2 regions of the Streptomyces sp. NBC_01092 genome follow, and region 1 is predicted to be linked to the other one. Evidence: riboswitches for the same ligand, from Rfam matches in the RefSeq annotation. Region 1 holds a riboswitch; the other holds the start of a gene.
The links. A riboswitch is a leader RNA that binds a small molecule or an ion and turns the genes downstream of it on or off. The one in region 1 is predicted to bind cobalamin.

Region 1 (8,373 bases):
CCGGTCCGCGCGGCCGGTCGCCATGCCGAGCCGCATGATCGGCAGCGAGGAGGTGTTGGTCGCCAGCACGGCCGCCGGATCCTCGACGATCTTGTCGAGCGCGGCGAACACCTCGGTCTTGGCGTCCGGGTTCTCCACCACCGCCTCGACCACGAGCTGCCGGTCGGCCAGGTCCTCCAGGCCGCCGGTGAACACCAGACCGGCGAGGGCATCCCGCGCGGCGGACTGCTCCAGCTTGCCGCGTCGCACACGGCGGTCCAGCGACGCCGTCACCCGTTCCCGGGCGGCGCGGGCCGCGACCGCGTCCACCTCGCACACCACGGTGTCGAGCCCGGCCAGCGCGCACACCTCGGCGATCCCGGCCCCCATCTGCCCGCCGCCGACCACCCCGACCCGTCGGATGCCCCCGCTCATGCCCCGGCCTCCGTCCGGCGCACGAGATGACGGGAGTAGGCGTCCGGGGTGAAGAACAGCGGCAACTCGCCCGCCAGCGCCATCCGTTCGAACAGCGCGCGGATCTCCTCGACCGGCGCCCACGGGTACTCGGCGCCCAGCGCCACGACCTCGTCGTCGAGCAGCGTCAGCACCGTCTCCCGGTCGATCACCCGGTGCCGCAGCCACTGCCAGATCTGCACACGAGCGATCTCCGCGGTGGCCGCGTCCTCCATCAGGCCGCCCAGCGCCACCGCACCCTGACCGCGCAGCCAGGCCGCGAAGTACCTGAGCGCGACAGCGATGTTGGTGCGCACCCCCTCGGAGGTCGGCGGGCCGCTGATCCGGCGCACCGACAGCAGGTCGCCGGCGGTGACCTCCACGTCGTCGCGCGTACGGTCGATCTGGTGCGGCCGTTCGCCGAGGACACCGTCGAACACCTCACGGCACACCGGCACGAGCCCGGGATGGGCCACCCATGACCCGTCGAACCCGTCCTCCGCCTCCCGCTCCTTGTCCAGCCGGACCCTGGCCAGCGCGGCGTCCTTCGCGGCCGGGTCCTTGCCGGGCACGTGGGCGGCCATAGCGCCGATGGCGTGGGCACCGCGCCGGTGGCAGGTGCGTACGAGGAGTTCGGTGTAGGAGCGCATGAACGGGGCCGTCATCGTCACCTGTGCCCGGTCCGGCAGCAGGAAGTCCGTCCGGTGGCCGAAGGTCTTGATCAGGCTGAACAGGTAGTCCCAGCGGCCCGCGTTGAGGCCGGAGCTGTGCTCGCGCAGCTCGTAGAGGATCTCCTCCATCTCGAACGCGGCGGTGATCGTCTCGATGAGCACGGTGGCGCGGATCGTGCCGCGGGGGATGCCGAGCAGTTCCTGGGCGAGGACGAAGACGTCGTTCCACAGGCGGGCCTCGTACCGGTTCTCCAGCTTCGGGAGATAGAAGTACGGGCCCTGGCCCGCGTCGATCTGGCGCTGGGCGCAGTGGAAGAAGTACAGGCCGAAGTCGACGAGGGCGGCGGGCACGGGCCGGCCGTCGTACGCGAGGTGCTCCTCGTCCAGATGCCAGCCGCGGGGGCGGACCACGAGGGTGGTGTGCCGCTCGCCGACGTCGAGCAGGGTGAGCTGCCCGTCGATGAGGTTGCCCCAGGTCGGCGAGGTGGCGTCCTCGAAGTCGGCCACCCACACCTGGGCACCGGAGTTGAGCGCGTCGGACGCCGTACGGCGATCGGGCGGCCCGGCGATCTCCACGCGCCGGTCGGCCAGTCCGGGTGCGGGCGGTGCGACACGCCAGGTCGGGTCGGCGCGGATGGCTGAGGTGACCATGGGGAAGTCGAGCGCAGAGCCCGCGGCGAGCCGGAGGGCCTGTCGCCGGCGTTCCTTCATCAGGTCCTGACGGCGCTCACCGAACTCCGCGGCCAGGCGGCCGACGAAGTCCAGAGCGGCGGGCGTGAGGATCTCGTCGTGGCGGTGGCCGGGGGCGCCCAGGATACGGACGTGGTGAGTGACTGCAATGATGGACATCGGGCTCTCCTTGTCGAGGCCGTTCAGGGCATCGCCCCAAAGGGGCGCGGGGAACTGCGCGACCAGCCCCCACGCACCCGCAGACAACAAACCGGACCTAGTGGAACTGCTCTTCCTCCGTGGAACCGGCAAGCGCGGTCGTCGAAGACGCAGGATTGACGGCGGTCGACACCAGGTCGAAGTACCCCGTCCCGACCTCACGCTGATGCTTGACGGCGGTGAAGCCGTACTGCTGGGCGGCGAACTCCCGCTCCTGAAGGTCGACATACGCCGTCATCCCCTGCTCGGCATAACCCCGCGCAAGGTCGAACATCCCGTGGTTCAGCGAGTGGAACCCGGCCAGCGTGATGAACTGGAACCGATAGCCCATCGCCCCCAACTCCCGCTGAAACTTGGCGATCTGGTCGTCGTCCAGCGCGGCCTTCCAGTTGAAGGACGGCGAGCAGTTGTAGGCGAGCATCTGATCCGGGTACCGGGCGTGGATCGCCTCCGCGAACTCCCGTGCCTGCGCGAGATCCGGCGTACCGGTCTCGACCCAGATGAGGTCGGCGTACGGGGCGTAGGCGAGCCCGCGTGCGATGACCGGCGCCATGCCGTTGCGGACTCGGTAGAAGCCCTCCGCCGTGCGCTCGCCCGTGACGAACGCGGCGTCGCGCTCGTCGACGTCCGTGGTGAGGAGGTTGGCGGCGAGGGCGTCGGTGCGGGCGATGACGACGGTCGGCACATCGGCGATGTCGGCGGCGAGCCGGGCCGCGTTGAGGGTGCGGATGTGCTGCGAGGTCGGCACCAAGACCTTGCCGCCAAGGTGCCCGCACTTCTTCTCCGACGCGAGCTGGTCCTCGTAGTGAATGCCGGAGGCCCCCGCCGCGATCATCGCCTTGGTGAGCTCGAAGGCGTTCAGCGGGCCGCCGAACCCGGCCTCCGCGTCGGCGACGATCGGCGCGAGCCAGTCGGTGCGGTCCTCGCCGCCCTCCGCGGTGGCGATCTGGTCGGCGCGCAGCAGTGCGTTGTTGATCCGACGGACCACCTGGGGAACGGAGTTGGCCGGGTACAGGCTCTGGTCGGGGTAGGTGTGCCCGGCCTGGTTGGCGTCGGCGGCGACCTGCCAGCCGGACAGGTAGATGGCCTGGAGCCCCGCCTTGACCTGCTGCACGGCCTGGCCGCCGGTGAGCGCGCCGAGTGCGTGGACGTAGTCCCGCTCGTGCAGTTGGCGCCACAGCCGCTCGGCGCCGCGCCGGGCCAGGGTGTGCTCCTCGCGGACGCTGCCGGAGAGCCGTACGACGTCCTCGGCGGTGTAGGTGCGCTCGATGCCCTGCCACCTCGGGTCGGTGGCCCAGCGCCGCGCGAGTTCCCCGGCCGCCTGCGTGCTCGCCTCTGCCATGACTGTCACCGTCTCCTCGGTAGGGGGTGTCTGTTGCGTCTGCCAAGCCTGTGCCGCTCGCGGCAGGCAATGGCACTGCGTGTCGTTGAAGGAAATGCGGCCCGCGATCCGCAGGGCGAATCTGAGCAATGTCGCCTTTCCTGCGGGCCGCACTGAAACTCTGGCACTGGCACTGAGTGCCATCAAGCATGGCTGTCTGCCAAGTTCTGCGAATCTTCTCGCCGCCGATTGCCAAGCTTGCGAAGGGTGCGAACGACGCCGGTTCGCCTACGCTGGCCAGGTCCCGTTCCGGATCCGACAGGAGCCCAGGTGAGCAAGACCTACGCGGGCGCGCGGCTGCGGCGGCTGCGCGACGAACGCCGGATGAGCCAGGCGGAACTCGCCCGCGCCCTGGGTATCTCCCCGAGTTACCTGAACCAGATGGAGCACGACTCCCGCCCGCTCACCGTGCCCGTCCTGCTCCGGCTCACCGAGACCTTCGGCGTGGACCCGGGATTCTTCTCCGAGCGCGACACCGCCCGGCTCGTGGCCGATCTACGTGAGGCGCTGACCGGCGAGATCGCCGCCGCCCGGGTCTGCGCGACCGACCTGGGCGAACTGGCCGCACGGATGCCCGCGGTCGCCCAGGTCCTGCTCGACCTGGGCCGTCGCAACCAACTCCTGTCCGAGCGGCTGGCGGGAGCGGCGGACGGCCGTGACACGGCCGACGAGATGCCCCACTCGCCCCGCTCCCCGCACGAGGAGATCCGCGACTTCTTCTACCGCCGCCAGAACTACCTCCACGACACCGACCTCGCCGCCGAGCAGCTGGCCGGGGAGATCGGCATCCGGCCCGGCGAGGTCATGCGGGCCCTGACCGCACGCCTCGCCGACGCCCACGGCATCCGCCTGTCCACCGGATCCGAGGAGCACCTGTCCACCGGCTCCGGCGACCACCTGCACCACTACGACGAGCCGACCCGCACCCTCCACCTGTCGACCCGCCTGCGCCCCGGCCAGCGCGCCTTCCGCATGGCGACGCAACTCGCCCTGCTGGAGTACGCGGACGAACTGGACCGGCAGGCGGCCGAGGACTTCCCCGCCGACTCGCCCGCCCACACCCTGGCCCGCATCGGCGTCGCCAACTACTTCGCCGCCGCGCTGGTGCTGCCGTACACCGCCTTCCACGCGGCGGCCGAGGAGGTCCGCTACGACATCGAGCGGCTCACCGACCGCTACGGCCTCGGCTACGAGACCGTCTGCCACCGCCTCAGCACGCTCCAACGGCCCCGCCTGCGCGGAGTTCCCTTCTCCTTCGTGCGGGTCGACCGCGCCGGCAACATGTCCAAGCGGCAGTCCGCGACCGGGTTCCACTTCTCCCGGGCCGGCGGCACCTGCCCGCTGTGGAACGTCTACGAGGCGTTCGCCGCGCCCGGCAGGATCCATGTCCAGATCGCCGAAATGCCGGACGGGCAGCGGTACTTGTGGATGGCCCGCGCGGTCACCCGGCACCGCGGCGGCTGGGGCGAGCCCGGCAAGACCTTCGCCATCGGACTGGGCTGCGAGATCCGCCACGCACACCGCCTCGTCTACTCCGACGGCCTCGACTTCACCAGCCCCTCCGCCGCCACCCCGATCGGCATGGGCTGCCGGGTCTGCGAACGCCTCGACTGCCCCCAGCGGGCCGCACCGCCCCTCGGGCGGACCCTGCGCATCGACCAGAACACCAGCACGTTCGTGCCGTACCCCGTGACCGGGCGCACGACCTGAGAGCCGTACGGAGTTGATAGCCTCCTCGGGCCAGTCGAGCCACATCCGAGGCCAGGGAATCCGGTGCGAATCCGGAACTGACGCGCAGCGGTGAGGGGGACGGGCGGGGCACAGAACGCCACTGGGAGACCGGGAAGGCGCCCCGACCGGACGAACCCGAGTCCGAAGACCTGCTGGCACCTCCGCGCCGCCCCGGCGGGGAGGACGTCCGTAGGCCGGCTCCGCGTACGAGCCCCGACCAACCGAGGCATGATGTCCCACCAGCGGCCTGAGTTGCCCGCCGAGCGCCCGTCCGCCGAACCTGCACCCTGTCGCGTGGTCGTGTGCCGGGACTGCTGCTGCGGCACATCCAAGGTGACCGGTGTCGATCACGCGCAGCAGACCGCGCGCCTCGCCGAGCAGGTGCCCATGCGCATCTCCGACTGCCTCGACGTGTGCGAACACGCCAACGTGATCGTCGTCCAGCCCAGCGCCGCAGCCCGCAGGACCGGCGCCCGCCCGGTCTGGCTCGGCCTCGTCAACGACCCCGACGCGACCGAGGACATCATCGACTGGGTACGGGCCGGCGGACCCGGCGTCGCACCCTGTCCCGACGTGCTCGACCTCTACACCTTCACGCCGCCCAGGCTGAGCGCGCCGAAGCGGTCGGAGCCGGCTGGTTGACGCCCGAGTGCGTTGTCCCGTCGCGGGATCGTCAATCGGTCCTGGCGCGCAGGCTCCGCGCCAGGGTGGGAATCATCACCGTCGCGGGGACGAGGTGCAGCCCGACGAGGGCGGTGGTGGTGGCGGTGTCTGCCCCGGAGAGGAGGGGCGGGACCAACGAGATCGCGGTCAGTGCCACTGCCGTCCACACGAATCGCTCGGCGGGGCGAGCGCTCCACCGTAGAAGAGCGACGGCAATGACGACGCCCACGACCGAGAAGAAGCCGGTCACCACGGCGAACCCGGACAACGGGATCGTCTCGCCACCATCGGGCACCTCGAAGTCGACTCCGACGGCCTGGGCAGACGCAGCGACGAGGGTGGTGGCCACGATCGCTGCGAGCGTGGCCAGGAAGCCGGTGCCGGCGAGCCTGCGGAATCGGTGGGAGGCGCTGGTCCGGCCCGATTCCGGGCCTGCTACGACCCCGTTGTCATTCATGCTGGTCATGGCGTTCCTTCATCCGCCGGCAGGCGCTCCGGCAGCCCGAGCCGCGGGAACTGGTCGTCGTGGAACGTGATGATCTCGGTGATCGCCCCGCCGGTGACGCGCAGGACGTCGATCGTCAGCGGCAGGTACGCGCCCTCCTGCTTCTGCCAGAGGTAGAAGGCGAGGGCCGGCTGCCGGTTCACGGAGGTTTGGACGGCGCGCAGGCCCTTCATGCCCTCGAAGCCGCTCTCGACCCAGTAATTCACCACCGTGTCGCGGCCGACGTACAGGCCCGGCGTGGGCGGCATCGAGGAGCGGACGTCGTCCCGCAGCATCGAGGCGAGCGCCGGGATGTCCGTGGCCACGCTGGCGTCGGTGAAGCGGCGTACCAGCTCGCGCGTCCCCGCGTCCTCCTCGCCGCCGGACCAGTCCTGCCGCTCGGCGGGCAGGTGCTCCCGCATGCCTGCGCGGGCCCGCTGCAGCGCGCTGTTCACGGAGTTGACGGAGTCCCCGAGGGCCTCCGCGACGTCCTTCGCCGGCCAGCCGAGCACGTCCCGCAGGATCAGCACGGCCCGCGGGCGCGGCGCGAGGTGCTGGACCGCGACCAGGTACGCCAGCTCGATCGTCTCCCGCGCGACGGCGACGGACTCCGGCTCGTCGGCCTCGCCCGCGGGCAGCTCGTCGAGCAGCCGGTCCGGGTAGGGCTGCAGCCACAGCACCTCGCCGCCGGTCGCGGGCTCCGGGCGGCGCTTGGCCAGCAGGTCCAGGCAGGCGTTGGTGGCGATCCGGTACAGCCAGGCCCGGAACGTCGACCGCCCCTCGAAGGTCTCCCGGCGCCGCCAGGCACGCAGGAACGTCTCCTGCACGGTGTCCTCGGCGTCCTCGAACGACCCGAGCATCCGATAGCAGTGCACGTGCAGCTCCCGCCGGTGCCGCTCCGCCAGCCCCGAGAACGCCGGCTCGTCCACCTCGCCCAGACCGCTCACGCCCAGCTCCTCCAGCCGCGTGTCCGCACTCATCACGTCATCCTTCCGTCTCTTCGTGTCCCGTCGTAGGTGTGACGCGTGCGGGCGCGACAACTCATCACTCTGAGATGCGCGCCCCAAGGATTCGGACCCCGGCGCAGCGATCACTCCCCGTTTGACACGGTTCGGAGCGGTGGCATCGTGGTAGGCGGGGGCCAGGGTTGGGAGGCTCGGCGTGGCATCCGGTTCGGCATGGCGTTCCGCAGCGCGGCAACTGCCACTCAGGCTCACCGTCGGCGCGTTCTTCCTCAATTCCGGACTGTCGAAACGCGACGCGGACCAGGCCACCGCTGAGCGACTCCAGCAGTTCGCCAGCGCCACCTACCCCTCCCTGGGCAGGCTCGACGCCCAGACGTTCACCCGGCGGCTCTCCACCGGGGAGATCGCCGTCGCCGCCGCGCTGCTCGTGCCGGTCGTCCCTGCCGCCGTCGCCGGGGCCGCGCTCACCGCGTTCTCGTGCGCCACTCTCGGGCTGTACCTGCGTACGCCGGGCATGCGTCAGGAAGGCAGTCTGCGCCCCACCGAGCAGGGAACCGTGCTGGCCAAGGACGTATGGATGCTGGGCATCGGCCTCTCCCTCATCGCCGAGGGCCTGACCGGACACCGGGGACCCGCGGCCACCGCCCTCGGCCCTCGGTGCCACAGGCGCAAGCTGCGACGCTGATCAGGCCACCGCCCCAGGGGAATGACGCCAGGGGAGCCGACATGGCTTGGACGACATGGTTCTTCGAGCCCGGCCATACCGGCGCGGAGTTCCGCGCCAGGCACATGATGGTCACCTACGTGCGAGGGCAGCTCAAGAACGTGCACGGCCGGCTGCAGGTCGATCCCGACGAGCCGGAGAACGCCCGCGTGAACGCAACCATCGACGCGACCCAGGTGTACACCGGTCAGCCCGATCGTGACGCCCATCTGCGCAGTGCCGACTTCTTCGACGTCGAGCACCACCCGACGTGGACATTCGTCGGGTCGTCCGTGCATCAGCTCAGCGCAACCGAGTTCGAGGTCACGGGAGATCTCACCGTGCGGGGCGTCACGCGCTCCGTGGCCTTCGACGTCACCTACTTGGGACAGTGGGACACCCCCTGGTGGGAGGACGGTCGGGACCGGGGCCCCAGGCGACGCGCCGGGTTCAAG
Region 2 (8,373 bases), 6.2 Mb from region 1:
CGCCGGGGTCGTTGACGATGAAGGGGTAGATCAGCGGCAGGTCGCCGAGGACGGCGTCCGGAGCGCAACCACCGCTCAGCCCCAGCCCCTTGCCCGGCAGCCACTCCATCGTGCCGTGCTTGCCCATGTGGACGAGGGCGTCGGCGCCGAACGAGTTCTCCAGCCACCGGTACGCCGCCATGTAGTGGTGCGACGGCGGCATGTCCGGGTCGTGGTAGATCGCGATCGGGTTCTCGCCGAAGCCGCGCGGCGGCTGGATCATCACGACGACGTTCCCGAACTGGAGGGACGCGAGCACGATGTCGTCCCCGTCGACGTACAGCGAGCCGGGCGGCTCGCCCCACGCCTCGGTCATCGCGTCCCTCAGCTCCGGGTCGAGCTTGTCGAACCACGCCTGATAGTCGGCCAGCGGCACGCGCGCGGGCGCGGCGGACAGCTGGTCCTCGGTGAGCCACTCGACGTCGTGCCCGCCGGCCTCGATGAGCCGGTGGATCAACTCGTCGCCGTTGTCGGGGTACTCGGTGACGCCGTACCCGGCCGCCTTGAGCGCGTCCAGGACCCGTACCGCCGACGCGGGCGTGTCCAGGCCGACCGCGTTGCCGACGCGGGAGTGCTTGGTCGGGTAGGCGGTGAAGACGAGCGCGAGCTTCTTGTCCTCGTTCGGCTTGTGCTTCAACCGCGCGTGCCGTACGGCGATCCCGGCGACGCGCCCGGCCCGCTCCGGGTCGGCCACGTACACGGGTACGTCGTCCGGGCCCTGCTCCTTGAAGGAGAACGGGACGGTGATGAGCCGCCCGTCGAACTCCGGGATGGCGACCTGCATCGCCGCGTCCATGGGGGAGAGCGCGGCGTCGGAGTCGTCCCAGGCCGCGCGGGACGACGTCAGGCAGAGCCCTTGCAGCACCGGCACGTTGAGGTCCGCGAGCGCCCCGATGTCCCACGCCTCCTCGTCGCCGCCCGCCGAGGCCTGCGAGGCGTGCGTGCCGCCCGCGGCGAGGACGGTGGCGATGAGGGCGTCGGCCTTGCCGAGGATCTCGTACAGCTCCGGGTCCGCGCCGCGCAGCGAACCGCAGTACACGGGAAGGGCGTTGGAGCCGTGCGCCTCGATCGCGTCGCACAGGGTGTCCACGAACGCGGTGTTGCCGCTGAGCTCATGGGCCCGGTAGAAGAGCACGCCGACGGTCGGGCGGCCCTCCTGGAGCGTACGGTCGCCGTGGACGCCGTACTCCGGCATCTTCTGCGGCTCGACGAACCCCTCGCCCGTCAGCAGCACGGTGTCGGAGAGGAACCGGGCCAGCTCGGTGAGGTTGGCGGGGCCGCCCTCGACCAGGTACTTCAGCGCCTCCGCCACGACACCGGCCGGCACGGACGACTCGGCCATCAGCTCCGCGTCCGGCACGGCCTCGCCGCCCAGCAGGACGGTGGGGATGCCGGAAGCCTTGAGCTTGGCCAGCCCGTCCTCCCAGGCCCGCTTGCCGCCGAGCAGTCGTACGACGGCGAGGTCCGCGCCGTCGAGGAGCGCGGGCAGCTCGGCCTCGACGTCCACGCGGGTCGGGTTGCCGATCCGGTAGTCGGCACCGGAGGCGGCCCTGGCCGCCAGCAGATCCGTGTCGGCGGTCGACAACAACAACACTGTGCTCATGCGGGCGCTCCCGGTGGAATGAAAGGCAGTCCTTGCGGCGCGCCCGACTCGATGAGCCGCCAGAGCGCGTCCGTGTCCGCGTGCTGTTCGATCAGGTCGCCGAGCCGGTCGAGCTGCTCCTCGCGCAGCGCGGCGAACGACGTGTCCGGCGCCGGCACGAAGCGGCGGCCCGCGGCGGCGGCCACCTCGCGCAGGAAGGCCCGCCGGAAGCCGTCCGACTCCAGCGAGCCGTGCCAGTGCGTGCCCCAGGTCTGGCCGACCCGGCAGCCGTCGAGGAATGGCCGGCCTCCGCTTATTTCGGCGACCCCGTGATGGATCTCGTACCCCTCGACGGGCTCCCCGAGGGCTTCGCCCACCGGCCGCGTGAGGGTCTTCTCGCGGGCGAACCGGACGCGGACGGGCAGGATGCCGAGCCCTTCGACGTGCCCGCGCCGGCTCTCGATGTCGTCCTCGATGTGCTCGCCGAGGACCTGGAAGCCGCCGCAGATCCCGAGGATCGGGCGCTGCTCGGCGGCCCTGCGGGCGAGAGCATCGGCGAGCCCGCGCTCCCGCAGCCACTCCAGCGCGCGGACCGTCCCCCGGGTCCCCGGAATGACGACGAGGTCGGCGTCGGCCAGCTCCTCCGCCCGGTCCACGAACCGCACGACGACGCCGGGTTCGGCGGCGAGGGCGTCGACGTCCGTGAAGTTGGACATGAGCGGGACGGCACAGACGGCGACGCGCAGCACGTCCTCCCCGAGGGGCGGGGCGACGTTCGACTCCCGGACCGTCCCGCGCAGGGCTGTGTTTGATTTGAAAGAGGGCCGCAGCCCGTCCTCCTCGTCGATGCCGAGGCCGTGCTGGAAGGGGAGGACGCCGTAGGTGTGGCGTCCGGTGAGTTCGTGCAGCATGTCGAGCCCCGGCTCCAACAGGCTGACGTCCCCCCGGAACTTGTTCACCAGAAACCCGGCGACGAGCGCCTGATCCTCGGGCGAGAGGAGGGCGACGGTCCCGAAGAAGGAGGCGAACACGCCACCGCGGTCGATGTCACCCACCACCAGCACGGGCAGCCCGGCATTGCGGGCGATCCCCATGTTGACGATGTCGGTCCGCCGCAGATTGATCTCGGCCGGAGAGCCGGCTCCCTCACAGATCACCGCGTCATACGTGCCCCGCAATTCGGCGAGACAGTCGAGCACGGTCCCGAGCAGCTTCTGCTGCCGCCCGCCGTGATACCCGCGTGCGCTGAGCTCACCGACGGGCTTCCCCAGCAGCACGACCTGACTGCTCTGCTCGCCGCCGGGCTTGAGCAGCACGGGATTCATGAGCGCGGTCGGCTCGACACGACAGGCCTGCGCCTGCATGGCCTGCGCCCGCCCGATCTCGGCACCTTCCCTCGTCACGAACGAATTGAGGGACATGTTCTGCGCCTTGAACGGCGCGACCTTGACCCCCTGCCGCACCAGCCACCGGCAGATTCCCGCGGTGACGACGCTCTTGCCGGCGTCGGAGGTGGTGCCGGCGACGAGGAGACCACCGCCCGTCATGAGGGACGTCCCTTCGCGATGAGGCGCGCGGCGACACAGACGCCGAGCGCCAGCAAGCTGACACGCTTCGACAGCCGTACGGCCCGTTCCACGTCGTGGGTGCCGACGGCCCGCCCGTCCGTGTTGAGCACGGGCCGGTGCTCGACCCTGCCGCCGTACGACAGCGTCCCGCCGAGCCGCACCCCGAGGGCGCCCGCGAACGACGCCTCGACGGGCCCGGCGTTGGGGCTCGGGTGCTTGGCGGCGTCGGCGCGCCAGGCCCGTACCGCTCCCCGGGGATCGCTCCCGGCGACGGCGGCGAGTACGGCGGTCAGCCGCGCCCCCGGCCAGCCGGCCAGGTCGTCGAGCCGGGCCGAAGCCCATCCGTAGCGCCGGTACTTGGGTGACTTGTGCCCGACCATGGCGTCGAGCGTGTTCACGGCCCGGAACCCGAGCAGCCCCGGCACCCCGCCGACGGCCCCCCACACAAGGGCCCCCACGACGGCATCGGAGGTGTTCTCGGCAACGGACTCGACCACGGCCCGCGCGATCCCGTCCGCGTCCAGCGCCTGCGGATCCCGCCCGCACAGATGCGGCAGCCGGGCACGGGCGCCCTCGATGTCCCCCGCCTCCAGCGCTCGCCCGATGACGCGGGCCTCCCGGGCCAGCGAAGTCCCCCCGACGACCGCCCAGGTGGCGGCGCCGGTCAGCGCGACGGAGGCGACGGGAGAGGGACGTACCGCACGAGCGGCGAGCGCTCCTGCCGCCACGGCGCCACCGGTGCACACGGCGGTGTGCACCGCACCCCACGCGCGGTCGTCGCGCCACAACACCCGTTCCACGGCGCCGGCAGCCCGTCCGAACGCGGCGACCGGATGCCCCCGACGAGGGTCGCCGAGCAGCAGATCACCGAGAAGTCCGGCGGCGGCGCCGTACGCGAAAACGCGATCGGCTCGCATCGGGGTCAGCCGATCGCTGGGTCAGACGAGGGTCTGCTACTGCATGTCGATCGGCAGGCGAGCATGGCGTTATGTCCTCACTCAGGGTGTCCGCGCCCTGGTACGACGAGACCGGCGGCGAGAGTTCCTGGCTCCCGGGGCTTTCTACCCCGGTGACAGTGGCGGGACCGCGCCGGATTCACACCGGCTTCCTCTTCTGCCGCCGTACTTGGCCCCGGCAGTCCACCACGGGGTTGGAAGGGGCGTCAACTTGCCGTTGACCTGCGAGGGAAGAGTGTGCGAAGGCCCACACAGCACTGAGGTGCGGGACGGTGATCCGTCCCGCACCTCGGGTGTTTCAGGTGGTGTGCGCGCTGCGTCAGGCCACGATCAGATAGATCCCGTAGGCCACCGCCGCCGTGCACGCCGCGAAGCACGCGTACGCGCCCGTGACCGCGAGTGCGGCCGAGTCGCCCTGGGCCGCGGCCCGTTCGCGGCGGGACAGGCCCGCGATGCCGAGGGTGAACAGGCCCACCAGGGCCACCGTGATCACGAGGCTGACGCCGAAGACGGAGCCGAGAGCCGCCCAGTCGATCTTCATGCTTCTTCTTTCTTGGGAGCCGGTAACGGGGCGGGGGTCAGACCGTGGCCTGCGAGGGCGCGGGCTCGGAGGACGGGGCCGGGATCGTGGCCGTGAGGTCCTCGGTGGCCGTGCCTGCCGGGGGCGGGGTCACGGCGGCGATGGCGGTGGTGACGACGCCTGCCGGCTCGTCGGACTCGTTGACGTTCGTGTGGTCGACGACCTCGCGGCGGGAGAGCTTCCAGATCGCGGCGCTGGAGGCGATCAGGAAGACGGCGACCACGGCCGTGCCCCAGGCGCCGAAGCCCGTCACGTACTCCGCGAGCGCGCCCACCAGGGCTGCGGCCGGGAGGGTCAGGCCCCAGGCGACGAACATCCGGGTGGCCGTCGACCAGCGGACGACGCCGCCCTTGCGGCCGAGGCCGGCGCCCATCACCGAGCCGGAGACGGAGTGCGTGGTGGAGAGGGAGAAGCCGAGGTGGGAGGAGGCCAGGATGACGGTGGCCGCGCTGGTCTGGGCGGCGAAGCCCTGCTGCGGCTGAAGGTCGGTCAGGCCCTTGCCCATGGTGCGGATGATGCGCCAGCCGCCGAGGTAGGTGCCGAGCGCGATGGCCAGGCCCGCGGAGAGGATGACCCACATGGGCGGGTCGGAGTCGGGGGCGACGGCGCCGCCGGCGACCAGGGCGAGGGTGATGATGCCCATCGTCTTCTGCGCGTCGTTGGTGCCGTGGGCGAGCGAGACCAGGCCGGCGGAGGCGATCTGGCCGGTGCGGTAGCCCTTGGCGGCGGCTTTGCCGTCGGCCTTCTTGCCGAGGGTGTACATCAGGCGGGTGGCGAGCAGCGCGGCGATGCCCGCGACCAGCGGCGCGGCGATCGCCGGGATCAGCACCTTGGTGACGAGCACGTCGCCGTGGACCGCGCCGACGCCGGCCGAGGCGATGGTGGCGCCGATCAGACCGCCCATCAGGGCGTGCGAGGAGCTGGAGGGCAGGCCCACCAGCCAGGTCAGCAGGTTCCAGAGGATCGCGCCGACCAACGCGGCGAATATGACCTCGGGGCGTATGCCGGTCTCGTCGACGAGACCTTTGGAGATCGTGTTGGCGACCTCCACGGAGAGGAAGGCGCCGACAAGGTTCAGTACGGCGGACATGGCCACCGCGACCTTGGGCTTGAGCGCACCGGTCGAGATGGTGGTGGCCATCGCGTTGGCGGTGTCGTGGAAACCGTTCGTGAAATCGAACGCGAGTGCGGTGACCACCACAATCGCGAGGATCAGCGAGAAGTTTTCCATTTACCCAGGCAATCGTTCGAGGTCATTGGCTGGACGAACGTAGGTAACCTGAGTGAACGAAAGGTGAACTGGGGTGGGCCGCACGGTGTCCGGAGCGGCCGGGTGAGGTGACCCCGACCCCGCCGGTCGACGCGCGGCCCAGGCGCCGCACGGTCAGTAGCCTCGGGCGAACTTCCTCAGCTGGGTCATGGAGCCGTTGAAGAGATTCTGATCACCCGGCAGGCTGCCGCTGGCGTTGTCGTACTGCCAGAGGGTCCAGTACCGCCATCCGGCCGGCAGCGCCCCCGCGGTCGCGGAGTCGTAGCGGGCTATCCACAGCGCGTGGTTCGAGGCGAAGGTGCGGCTGGTGCCGGTGCAGTTGTTCCACCAGTGCGTGGTGGTGTAGATCACCGGGCGGCGGCCGGTCAGCCGCTTCATCTCGTTGCTGAAGGACTGGATCCAGCTGACCATCTTCGCCTTGCTCAGTCCGTAGCACTTCTGCCTGCCGTACGGGTTGTACTCGATGTCCAGGGCGGGCGGCAGGGTCCAGCCGTCCGACCGCCAGCCGCCGCCGTTGCGCACGAAGAAGGCGGCCTGGGTCTTGCCCGACGACTTGTTCGGCAGCGCGAAATGGTACGCGCCGCGGATCAGGCCCGCGTTGCGGGAGCCGTTGTACTGCTGGCCGAAGTACGGGTTGCGGTAGGTGTGGGACTCGGTCGCCTTGACGTAGACGAACCTGGCGCCCTTGGCCTTCGAGCTCTGCCAGTTGACGTTCTTCTGATGGGAAGAGACGTCGTGCCCCTTGGGCTTGCTCGCGGCCGCCGCCGGGATCTCGGCGAGTGCGGTTCCGCTGAGGGTGAGGGCCGCCACGGATATCGCTATGAGTCGGGAGCGGTGGCGGGACGGTTTGTGATCACGGGCCATATTTCCCCCCGGAATGGCTACGCGTGCGACAAATCCCCCAGAGGCTACTGGAAGATCGTTGAAAGCTGATCGATCTCAGGCCAAGGCGAGGGCGGGGGTGGTGTATCCCCTTGTGCGCCCTGCCGGAGGCCGGAGTTCCCCCTTAGAGTGCGCCGCCCCTGCGGCGACTTGACGCCATGTCGACGCGGCGGCTGGCAGGATCGCCGCATGGTTGAGGAGCGGCGGGATCAGCGGGGCGAGCGGGATGCACGGGAGGGCTCACAGGAAGTGGGGGAGGCGTGGGGCAGGAGTGTGCGCCCCGAGGAGACGGAGGCCTGGGAGGCCCTCGTGGTGACGGCACGCAGGACCGTCTCCGAGGGGCTCGTCGTGGGCACGTCCGGCAATCTCTCGGTGCGGGTCGGGGACACGGTGCTGGTCACGCCGTCGGGGGTGCCGTACGACCGGCTGTCGCCGGAGGACGTGACGGGGGTCGACCTGGCTGGGGATCGGGTGCTCGGCTCGCTCGTGCCGACGAGCGAGCTGCCGATGCATCTGGCGATCTACCGCGCCACGGACGCCGGCGCCGTCGTCCACACTCACGCGGTCCATGCCACGGCGGTGTCGACGCTGGTGCCGGAGCTCCCGCTGATCCACTACATGGCCGCGGCGCTCGGCGGGCCGGTGCGGGTTGCCCCATATGCGACGTACGGCACCGATGAGTTGGCCGAGAACATGCTCCGTGCCCTCACCGACCGCACCGCCTGCCTCCTCCAGAACCACGGCACGGTCGCCTACGGCACGACCCTGGACCAGGCCTACGACCGCACGGCCCAGCTGGAGTGGATGTGCCGCGTGTGGCTGACGGCGTCGAGCGTGCCGGGACTGACACCGACGCTGCTGTCGCAGGGGCAGGTGGCGGAGGTGGGGGAGCGGTTGCGGGGGTACGGGCAGCGGGGGTGATGCCTGTGGACCCGCCCGGCGCCGGGCCGCGCCCCACCCCCGCCCAGCCCCCTCCCGGCACGGGGACGCCCCACCCCCGGCCTCACCCCAGGTCGCCCTCCCACTGGCCGCTCCTCCCGTCCGCCCGGACACTGGAGGGGTGCGCACTGTCAAAGCGACGGCCGCTGCCGTCACCGTGGCTCTGGCCGCCGGCGCCGCGAGCGTCGCCGCCGGGCGGTTCGCCAGTGGGGCCGCGCTGACGGCTCCCGCCGGCAGGCCCCTGCCCACCGAACCCCGGCTCACCGTGCACGCCACGGCCGCCGGCCAGATCGCGCTCACCCGCCATCTGGCCTCCCTGCGCCCCGGCATCTACGGCCTCTCCGGCGACGGCTCGCACGCGGTCGTCGGCCCCGTCCTCGCCGCGGCGAGGCACTCCGCCGACACCGTCGTACGCCGACTCGAACGCGTCACCCACGGCACACTCAAGCCCGGCGACAGCGTCTGGCTCACCCCGAACGTGCACGTCGGCAACCCGAGCGCCGCCCTCGGTCTCGACCACGCCGACGTCGACATCCCCGGCGAACTCGGCTCCCTGC

Region 2: linked by a shared signal. The riboswitch ahead of OG254_RS11575 (cobalamin biosynthesis protein) and the one ahead of OG254_RS39820 ((2Fe-2S) ferredoxin domain-containing protein) in region 1 are both predicted to bind cobalamin.

Annotation. Positions count from the first base shown of each region.
Region 1 covers NZ_CP108659.1:8,804,540-8,812,912, forward strand. Annotated here, with positions in the region: gene OG254_RS39800 (3-hydroxybutyryl-CoA dehydrogenase) at 1-414, opposite strand, end outside; gene aceB (malate synthase A) at 411-1,952, opposite strand; gene aceA (isocitrate lyase) at 2,050-3,333, opposite strand; gene OG254_RS39815 (short-chain fatty acyl-CoA regulator family protein) at 3,643-5,082, shown strand; cobalamin riboswitch at 5,097-5,275, shown strand; gene OG254_RS39820 ((2Fe-2S) ferredoxin domain-containing protein) at 5,335-5,745, shown strand; gene OG254_RS39825 (DUF6069 family protein) at 5,777-6,232, opposite strand; gene OG254_RS39830 (RNA polymerase subunit sigma-70) at 6,229-7,230, opposite strand; gene OG254_RS39835 (hypothetical protein) at 7,412-7,900, shown strand; gene OG254_RS39840 (YceI family protein) at 7,942-8,373, shown strand, end outside.
Region 2 covers NZ_CP108659.1:2,615,660-2,624,032, reverse strand. Annotated here, with positions in the region: gene cobN (cobaltochelatase subunit CobN) at 1-1,642, opposite strand, end outside; gene OG254_RS11580 (cobyric acid synthase) at 1,639-3,168, opposite strand; gene OG254_RS11575 (cobalamin biosynthesis protein) at 3,165-4,106, opposite strand; cobalamin riboswitch at 4,205-4,348, opposite strand; gene OG254_RS11570 (hypothetical protein) at 4,465-4,686, opposite strand; gene OG254_RS11565 (anion permease) at 4,724-5,956, opposite strand; gene OG254_RS11560 (lysozyme) at 6,110-6,859, opposite strand; gene OG254_RS11555 (class II aldolase/adducin family protein) at 7,067-7,798, shown strand; gene OG254_RS11550 (alpha/beta hydrolase) at 7,938-8,373, shown strand, end outside.